Regions from separate parts of the Mesorhizobium sp. P2_B11 genome, predicted to be linked through region 3. Evidence: predicted binding sites of a transcription regulator. Region 3 holds the regulator's gene; each other region holds the start of a gene.
What was found. The regulator PhoB, encoded in region 3, activates phosphate uptake and scavenging genes when phosphate is short. The targets are predictions, from matches to a motif close to TGTCATNNANCTGTCAT.
Positions count from the first base shown of each region.

Region 1 (3,276 bases), 100 kb from region 3:
TCGTCCGCTGCAAGGGCGCTCATGGCGTTTTGCCCCCGCTCGGCCAGTTATGCGTTTCGTCGGTGGCGTCGCGACACCACCTGAAAAACGCGTCATAGACCAGCATGCCGGCCTCGAGCTGCTCGAGATCGTCGCGGAACATACGCGACAGTCCGAGCGATACCGCGAGGAACCCTGCCGCCTGCGGTATGAGATCGAGGCGCGCCGTGTCGGCCGCACGCACGATCAAAGCAAGACGGTCGAGCGCCTCGGAGCGCAGCCCGAATTCCTCGATCATGGTGTCGAAGGTGCAGCGCTCGCCGCGATGGCTCCAGAACACATCGTCGATGTCGAAGGGAATCGCCGCGAAGCGGTCGGCGGCAGCCAGCACTTCGGCCGGTTCGACGAACAGGAACACCGCCGAAGGATCGATGAAGCGGCGGATCAGCCATGGGCAAGCAATGCGGTCGACCTTGGGGCGGGCGCGCGTCACCCAGACCGTGCGGCCCTTGTCGTCGCGGCGCGGCATCGTCTCGGCCTTGACCAGAACCCCCTTGGCCGCCAGCCAGGCCTCGAAACCGCCTTCGAGCGATTCAGCGGCGATGCCCTCATGGCGCAGCCAGGCGGCAACGCCTTGCGAGAGCTTTTGGCCCCTTTGACAGATGACGACGACGTGGCGTCCGGCGAACTCGGCCGCCCAGGTCGAAACGGACTTGAAGTCGCGCCGGGATGAGGCCGGCAGCAGGCGCGGATCGGCGTCATAATCCTCGTCGATGCGGACATCGACAAGAACAGGCGCGTCCGGCAGGCCGACGAGACGGGAGAGCTGCGCTACGGTGATTGCGGTTGTTGACGGCATGGCGTCCACCTCCAGAGTGAGAGTTTGGACGCGATCATTGGGCTGACGCCTCACGGGGTCGTCGCGAAGGAACCCCTTATCACTATGCTGGAGCGATCCTTCGCACTTGTCAAGGAAGCGCTGCGTTCCGCGGCAGACGTGCCGGCCTCGGCATCTACTGCGCCGTCCAGCCGCCATCCATCGGCAAGGTCGTGCCGGTGATCTGCCTGGCCGAATCCGAGCACAGGAACAAGGTCAGCGCCGCGAGTTCCTCGACGGTGACGAATTCCTTGGTCGGCTGTGCCGCCAGCAGCACGTCGTGCTTGACCTGCTCCTCGGTCATGCCGCGCGCCTTCATGGTGTCGGGGATCTGCTTTTCGACCAGCGGTGTCCAGACATAGCCGGGCGCGATCGCATTGACGGTGATGCCGTCCTGCGCGACTTCGAGCGCCACCGTCTTGGTCAGGCCGGCGATGCCGTGTTTGGCCGAGACATAAGCCGACTTGAACGGCGAGGCGACCAGCGCATGCGCCGACGCGGTGTTGATGATGCGGCCCCATTTGCGTGCTTTCATGCCCGGCACCACAGCCTTAATCGCGTAGAAGGCGGCCAGCAGATTGATGCGGATGATGGCTTCCCACTTGTCGTCAGGGAAGTCTTCGATCGGCGCGACATGCTGTATCCCGGCATTGTTGACCAGAATGTCGAGGCTGCCGAAGGCAGCTTCAGCCTCGTGCACCATGGCGGTCACTGCCGCGCCGTCCATCATGTTGGCGCTGGAATAGCGGCACTTGACGCCGAAATCCTTCTCGATGCCGGCGCGCTCCTGCTCGATCGCGGCGGCATCGCCGAGCCCGTTGATGGTGACGTTGGCGCCCTCGGCGGCAAAGGCGCGGGCTATGGCCAGGCCGATGCCGCTGGTCGAGCCGGTGACGAGCGCATTCTTCGAAGACAGGGAACCCATGGAGATCTCGCGACTGGTGGGAGGAGCTTTGACGCAGATGGTTTGTGCATCGCAACATAACAATGGCATGACCATATGTCATTGCGATTACAATGTTGTGATCCTTCACACGCGCCTTGCGCTGGCGTCGAAGTGACACGACATGGCACTGTCATGCTGCCGTGCAACATAATCGTACTGCACGTCCGCAAGATCATTCCTGAACCGATGGGTGGGCAATTTGGAAATCGCCGATGTCGTGAAGCGCGCCTATGCGATGCCGCTGACCAACCCGTCCTTCCCGCCCGGCCCGTATCGCTTCTTCGACCGCGAATACGTCATCATCACCTACCGCACGACGCGCGAGGCGCTTGCGGCCGTGGTGCCGGCGCCGCTGGAGATCGACGAGCCGCTGGTCAAATACGAATTCATCCGTATGCCTGATTCCACCGGCTTCGGCGACTACACCGAGACCGGCCAGGTCATTCCGGTGAAGTACAAGGGCCAGCATGGCGGCTACGTCCATTCCATGTATCTCGACGACGATGCGCCGATCGCCGGCGGCCGCGAGCTCTGGGGTTTTCCCAAAAAGCTCGCCAGCCCCAAAATCGTGCATGAGGGCGAAGTTATCGTCGGCACCTTGCATTACGGCAGCGTTCTCTGCGCCACCGGCACAATGGGTTACAAGCATCGCGAGGCCGACCACGATCAGGTGCTGGCCTCGCTCGCCGCGCCAAACTTCCTGATCAAGATCATCCCGCATGTCGACGGAACCCCGCGCATCTGCGAGCTGGTGCGCTATTACCTCACCGACATCACGCTGAAGGAAGCCTGGACGGCGCCAGCCGCGCTCGATCTTCGCCCGCACGTCATGGCCGACGTGGCGAAACTGCCAGTGCTAGACATCGTCTCGGCCGTTCACTTCAAAGCCGATCTGACACTTGGCCTCGGCGAAGTCGTGCATGATTACCTCGCCGACCAGTCTGCTGCCGGCGCGACCAGACTGGAGAAAGTCAGTGCTTGAGCGTAACCGCAGCAAGGCAGCTGCCGCCACGATCGCGGAGATCACCGCGCAATACGATCGCATCGCTCTGGTGTTCCAGGGCGGCGGCGCGCTCGGCGCCTATCAGGCCGGCGTCTATCAGGCGCTGGCCGATGCCGGCTGCGAGCCGACCTGGCTGTCCGGCGTCTCGATCGGCGCCATCAATGCCGCCATCATTGCCGGCAACGAACCAAGCCGCCGGCTGCAGCGGCTGGAGCAGTTCTGGCAGACGGTCTCGGGCCGCAAGATCTGGCCCTATACGCCCGAAGGCGACATCTACCGCGACATCCGCAACCAGACCTCGTCATTCATGACCATGGCGATGGGCCAGCCCGGCTTCTTCAAGCCGCGCTCGCCCAATCCCTGGCTCCAGCTGTCGGGCGCCGAAGGCGCTACCTCCTTCTATGACACCGCCGAGCTCAAGGACACGCTGGAAAGCCTGATCGATTTCGACGTGCTGAATGACGGCAAGAA
Region 1 covers NZ_JBFUDF010000002.1:799,317-802,592, reverse strand. Annotated here, with positions in the region: gene chrA (chromate efflux transporter) at 1-23, opposite strand, end outside; gene AC1DYJ_RS08140 (chromate resistance protein ChrB domain-containing protein) at 20-838, opposite strand; gene AC1DYJ_RS08135 (3-hydroxybutyrate dehydrogenase) at 993-1,781, opposite strand; gene AC1DYJ_RS08130 (acetoacetate decarboxylase) at 2,002-2,784, shown strand; gene AC1DYJ_RS08125 (patatin-like phospholipase family protein) at 2,777-3,276, shown strand, end outside.
Region 1: AC1DYJ_RS08130 (acetoacetate decarboxylase) is a predicted target of PhoB. The motif match lies at 1,920-1,936, and genes of this name have one in related genera.

Region 2 (3,276 bases), on a different contig from region 3:
TATGCGCCCGCCGGACCGGCGAGGGTTGAAGCCGGTGCTTCCGGAACGCGGCGCATCTACACCGAAGGCCAGTGGCGCGAAGCCGGCATCCATCGCCGCGAGAACCTGCGCCCGTCCAACCTGGTCGCGGGCCCCGCTCTCATCATCGAGCCGAACCAGACCATCGTTGTCGAACCGGGCTGGCAAGCCGAAATCACCAATCTCAATCACGTCGTCATCCGCCGCACCGAAAGGAAAGTGCGCACGGCCGCCCTCGGTACCGAAGCCGATCCGGTGATGCTGGAGGTCTTCAACAACCTCTTCATGTCGATCGCCGAGCAGATGGGGGTGACGCTGCAGAACACCGCCTATTCCGTCAACATCAAGGAAAGGCTGGACTTTTCCTGCGCCGTCTTCGACCGCCACGGCGCGCTGGTCGCCAACGCACCGCACATGCCGGTGCATCTCGGCTCCATGGACCGCTCGGTCGAAACCATCATCCGGCTGAACTCCGGCGACATGCACCCCGGCGACGTCTTTGCGCTGAACGCCCCCTACAATGGCGGTACGCATCTGCCTGATATCACCGTGGTGACGCCGGTGTTCGATGACGCCAAGAAAGAGATCCTGTTCTGGGCGGCCTCGCGCGGCCATCATGCCGACATTGGCGGCACGGCACCCGGCTCGATGACACCGCTGGCCACAACGGTCGACGAGGAAGGTGTTTTGTTCGATAATTTCCGCGTCGTCGATCGCGGAAAATTCCGCGAGGCGGAGCTGCAGACGCTGCTCACCGACCACCCCTACCCCGCCCGCAACCCGCACCAGAACATCGCCGACCTAAAGGCGCAGATCGCCGCCAATGAAAAGGGCGTGGCGGAACTGCGCAAAATGGTCTCCCATTTCGGCCTCGATGTCGTCGAGGCCTATATGGGCCATGTCCAGGACAATGCCGCCGAAAGCGTGCGCCGCGTGCTGGAAAGGCTGCCCGACAGCTCGCAGTATGAATACCCGACCGACACCGGCCAGGTCATCAAGGTGAAGATCACGGTCGACCGGCAAAAGCGCGAAGCAACCGTCGACTTCACCGGCACCTCGCCTGTCATGAAGAACAATTTCAACGCGCCCGAGCCCGTTGCCCGCGCCGCGGTGCTCTACGCTTTCCGGGTCATGGTCGAGGACATGATCCCGATGAATGCCGGGTGTCTGCGGCCGATCAACATCATCATCCCCGACGGCTCGATGCTGAAGCCGGCCTACCCCGCAGCCGTCGTCGCCGGCAATGTCGAAACCTCGCAGCACGTCACCAACGCGCTGTTCGGTGCCATGGGCGCCATGGCCAATGCGCAAGGCACGATGAACAACCTGACCTTCGGCAACAAGCAGTACCAATACTACGAGACTATCTGCTCAGGCTCGCCGGCCGGGCAGATGAACTCCGGCCGCGGCTTTGCAGGCACCTCCGGCGTCCACACCCACATGACGAATTCGCGCCTCACCGATCCGGAGGTGCTGGAACTGCGCTTTCCCGTGCTGCTCGAGGATTTTCACATCCGCGAGGGATCGGGTGGCAAAGGCAAATGGAGCGCCGGCGACGGCACCAAGCGGACGATCCGTTTCCTCGAAAAGATGGAATGCGCCATCCTGTCCTCGCACCGCAACCGCCCGCCGCAAGGTCTGGATGGTGGCGGCGATGGCGAGGTTGGCTCGACCAAGGTGCGGCGCCAGGACGGCAGCATCGAGACGTTGATGGCCTGCGACCAGACCGTGCTCGACGCCGGTGACGCCGTCATCCTGACGACGCCGACGCCGGGAGGGTTTGGCCAAGCTTGATGCACACCGCTCAAAAATTGTTCATCCGTTTTGGGAAAGCGACTTGCAGCAAAACAACAAGCTGAAGCGTCAACAGCCTGTCACTGGCCTGTCATGACGCTGCGCTACCCGCTTGCGCCAAAGCAAACGGGGAATCATTAGCCATGACGGACGTTTCGGCAGATCTGGTCTTTCGCCGTGGCAAGGAAGTTGGAAAGGCTGTCTACCAGAACCGCCCGCTGTCAAAGGCCGGCCTTTCCGAGCGGCTGTTTGCGCTGCTGTTTTCCGGCCTTGTCTACCCGCAGATCTGGGAAGACCCCGAAGTCGACATGGAGGCCATGCAGCTTGGCCAGGGCCACCGCGTCGTCACCATCGCGTCCGGCGGCTGCAATATCCTCGCCTACCTCACCCGGTCGCCTGAACGCGTCGATGCGGTCGATCTCAACGCCGCCCATATCGCCTTGAACCGGATGAAGCTGGAAGCGGTGCGGCATCTGCCTTCGCAGGGCGACCTGTTCCGTTTCTTCGGCGCCGCCGACACCAGCCACAATTCGGAAGCCTATGACCGCTTCATCGCGCCGCATCTCGATCCGGTCAGCCGGCACTATTGGGAGCGTCGCAATTGGCGGGGCCGCCGGCGCATCACCGTCTTCGACCGCAATTTCTACCAGACCGGCCTGCTCGGCCTGTTCATCGCCATGGGCCATCGCACCGGCAAATTCTTCGGCGTCGATCCCGCCGGCATCATGGCGTCGAAGAGCATCGCCGACCAGCGCCGCTTCTTCAACGAGGAGCTGGCGCCGGTCTTCGACAAGAAGCTGTTGCGCTGGGCGACGTCGCGCAAGGCTTCGCTGTTCGGCCTCGGCATTCCGCCGGCGCAGTACGATTCGCTGATCACCTCGGGCGACGGCTCGATGGCCAGCGTGCTGAAGGCCAGGCTGGAAAAGCTCGCTTGCGATTTCCCGTTGAAGAACAATTACTTCGCCTGGCAGGCTTTTGCCCGCCGCTATCCCAATCCGGGCGAAGCCGCCCTGCCCGCCTATCTCGAAGAGGCCAACTACAAGGCGATCCGCAACAATGTCGATCGGGTCGGCATCCATCACGCCAATCTGATCGAATTCCTGGCCGGCAAGGACGCCGGGACCGTCGACCGCTTCATCCTGCTCGACGCGCAGGACTGGATGACCGACGACCAGCTCAATGCGCTGTGGTCGGAGATCACCCGCACCGCCTCGGTCGGCGCCCGCGTCATCTTCCGCACCGCCGCCGAACCCAGCCTGCTGCCAGGCCGCGTCTCGACGTCGCTGCTCGACCAGTGGAACTATGAGGACGAGGCCTCGCGCGACTATTCGGCCCGCGACCGCTCTGCGATCTATGGCGGCTTCCACCTCTATGTGAAGCGCGCGGCATGAGCACGAGCGAGCTGCCGGCCGACCATGCCGAGCTAATGGACGGCGTCTATCGCTGGCAGCGCCACATCTACGA
Region 2 covers NZ_JBFUDF010000003.1:281,514-284,789, reverse strand. Annotated here, with positions in the region: gene AC1DYJ_RS09915 (hydantoinase B/oxoprolinase family protein) at 1-1,812, shown strand, start outside; gene AC1DYJ_RS09910 (BtaA family protein) at 1,956-3,203, shown strand; gene AC1DYJ_RS09905 (class I SAM-dependent methyltransferase) at 3,200-3,276, shown strand, end outside.
Region 2: AC1DYJ_RS09910 (BtaA family protein) is a predicted target of PhoB. The motif match lies at 1,891-1,907, and genes of this name have one in related genera.

Region 3 (3,276 bases):
GCCGCAGGTCGGCCTTGGCCTCAACCCGGAGGCAGCGGCGGTGATGACCGTGGTGCTGTCGCTGAACTTCCTCTCCGTCACCGTCATCGACTATGCCGGCCAGGTGGTCGCCGAGGAACAGCGCCGGCTGGACACGCTGACCATGCCGCGCGACGAGCTGATCGGCGAATGTACGGCAATCGTACGCCGGCGGCTCGAGGATCCCGACCTCGATGTGCAGAGCGTCGCGCGCATTGCCATGGGCATCCAGGGCATCACCGATTCGCATGCGCGCGCCATGCTATGGTCGCCGATCACGCCGCTGACCGACATTGGCTTTGCCGACATATTGGAAGCGGAGTTCGGCATTCCGGCCACCATGGAGAACGACTGCAACATGATGGCGGTGGCGTTGCAATGGCGCCAACCCGAGCGCTACCGCGACGATTTCATCGCCATCCTGCTCTCGCACGGCATCGGCATGGGGCTGGTGCTCAAGGGCGAGCTGTTCACCGGCACCCATTCGTCCGGCGGCGAGTTCGGCCACATGATCCACCGTCCCGGCGGCGCGCTCTGCCGCTGCGGGCGGCGCGGCTGCGTCGAGGCCTATGCCGGCAATTACGCCATCTGGCGCAGCGCCAAGATGATGAGCGAGGATGCCGAACCGGTCGATGTCGGCGATGCCGATATGCGGGCGCTGGCCGCACGCGCCCGCGAGACGGATGGCCCGGAGCGCGAGGCCTATCGCAAGGCCGGCGAGGCGCTCGGCTTCGGCCTTGGCAGCCTGTTTGCCCTGATCGATCCCGCCCCTGTCGCCATGGTCGGCGTCAGCGCCGCCGCCTTCGATCTGATCGAGCCGGCATTGCGCGAGGCCATCGCCCAGACCGCCGGCGGCCAGCACTCGAAGTCGATCTCCTTCGACACCGAGCCCAACGAACTGCCGCTGATCCGCGAAGGCTGCGCCATGCGCGCGCTCGGCTTCGTCGACCAGGAGATTTTTGCGCCGGGGATTCAGGCGAAGACCGGCAAGCACGTCGCCTGAGAGGCCGGCGACGGCGCGGCGCGCCTAATCTTCCCGGATAGCGTAGCCGGCGCCGCGGATGGTGCGGATGACATCCGGCATGCGGCCATTGTTGACCGCCTTGCGCAGGCGCCCGACATGAACGTCGACCGTGCGCTCGTCGATATAGATCGTCTCGCCCCAGACATTGTCGAGCAGCTGGCTGCGCGAGAACACCCGGCCGGGGTGGCGCATCATGAATTCGAGCAGGCGGAATTCGGTCGGCCCGAGCCGGATCTCGCTCTTCTTGCGGTAGACGCGGTGCGATTCACGGTCGAGCACAATGTCGCCGACCTTGAGCACGCTGGACAGGACTTCCGGCTTGGCGCGGCGCAGCAGCGCCTTCACGCGCGCCATGAATTCCGGCGTCGAGAACGGCTTGACCAGATAATCGTCGGCGCCGGTGGACAGGCCGCGCACGCGGTCGCTCTCCTCGCCGCGCGCGGTCAGCATGATGATCGGCAGCCGTTCGGTTTCCGGCCGCATCCTGAGCCGCCGGCAGAGCTCGATGCCGGACACCGCCGGCACCATCCAGTCGAGCACCAGCAGGTCGGGGACGTTTTCCTGCAGCCGGATTTCGGCCTCGTCGCCGCGCGTCACCACTTCGACCTGGTAGCCTTCGGATTCGAGGTTGTAGCGGAGAAGCACGCCCAGCGGCTCCTCGTCCTCCACGACCATGATGCGTGGCGCAATCATCAGCAGTTCACCCTTGTCAGGCCGACGTGGCCATCGCCGTCTCGTCCTGCTTCGGGCGATTGGCGGGGAGTTGCTGGCCGGTTAGCACATAATACGCATTTTCAGCGATGTTGGTGACATGATCGCCGATGCGCTCCAGATTCTTGGCGCAGAACAGCAGATGCGTGCAGGCGGTGATGTTGCGCGGGTCTTCCATCATGTAGGTCAAGAGTTCACGAAACACCGACGTGTATTTGACGTCGATGCGCTCGTCGTCATTCCTGAGCTTCGCCAGCGCAGCCGCATCCGCGGCAGCATATTCCTCGACCACCCCTTGCACCTGGATCAGCACCAGCTGCGCCATTGCATCGATGGAATGCGAGAGGTCGCGCGGCGTGACGCTCAAACCGACGGTACCGACGCGCTTGGCGATGTTCTTGGCCAGGTCGCCGATGCGCTCAAGGTCGCCGGCCATGCGGATCGAGCCGACCACTGCACGCAGATCGTTGGCCATCGGCTGGCGCTTGGCGATCAGCGTGATGGCGCGGTCGTCGAGTTCACGCTGGCGCGCGTCCATGATGGCGTCGTCCGAAACCACACGCTGCGCCAGCGCATTGTCCGAATTGAGCAGCGCCTTGGTCGAGCCGCTGACCATCGAGCCGGCGAGATCGCCCATGTCGCGGATCAGCTTGCTGATCTGCCCCAGTTCTTCATCGAAGGAGGCGACGGTATGTTCACCCATGATCCTGGTCCTCGTGCCTGAAAATTCAACCGCTGGACGGCTCAGCCGAAGCGGCCGGTGATGTAGTCCTGGGTGCGCTTGTCGTCGGGATTGGTGAACATCTTGTCGGTGGCGCCCTCCTCGACCAGGTAGCCGAGATGGAACATCGCCGTGCGCTGCGACACGCGCGCCGCCTGCTGCATCGAGTGGGTGACGATGACGATGGTGTAGTTCTGGCGCAGTTCGTCGATCAGCTCCTCGACGCGGGCGGTCGCGATCGGGTCGAGCGCCGAGCAGGGCTCGTCCATCAGGATCACTTCCGGCGACACGGCAATGGCGCGCGCGATGCACAGGCGCTGCTGCTGGCCGCCAGACAGGCCTGTGCCGGGCTCCTGCAGGCGGTCCTTGACCTCGTTCCAGATCGCCGCCTTCTTCAGGCTGGATTCGACGATCTGGTCCATGTCGGACTTGCGCTTGGCCAGGCCATGGATGCGCGGGCCGTAGGCCACGTTCTCGTAGATCGACTTCGGGAACGGGTTGGGCTTCTGAAACACCATGCCGACGCGGGCCCTGAGCTCAACGACGTCGATGTTCTTGTCGTAGATGTCGTCCTCGTCGAGCGTGATCTTGCCGGTCACCCGCGCCGAATCGATGGTGTCGTTCATGCGGTTGAGGCAGCGCAGGAAGGTCGACTTGCCGCAGCCGGACGGGCCGATCAGCGCCGTCACCTGATTGAGGCGGACGTCGAGATTGACGTCGAACAGCGCCTGCTTCTCGCCATAGAACACGCCGACCTTGTCGCCGCGCATCTTGATGACTTCGTTCGACTTGGCGTTCATTT
Region 3 covers NZ_JBFUDF010000002.1:698,330-701,605, reverse strand. Annotated here, with positions in the region: gene AC1DYJ_RS07795 (ROK family protein) at 1-1,021, shown strand, start outside; gene phoB (phosphate regulon transcriptional regulator PhoB) at 1,046-1,735, opposite strand; gene phoU (phosphate signaling complex protein PhoU) at 1,752-2,456, opposite strand; gene pstB (phosphate ABC transporter ATP-binding protein PstB) at 2,498-3,276, opposite strand, start outside.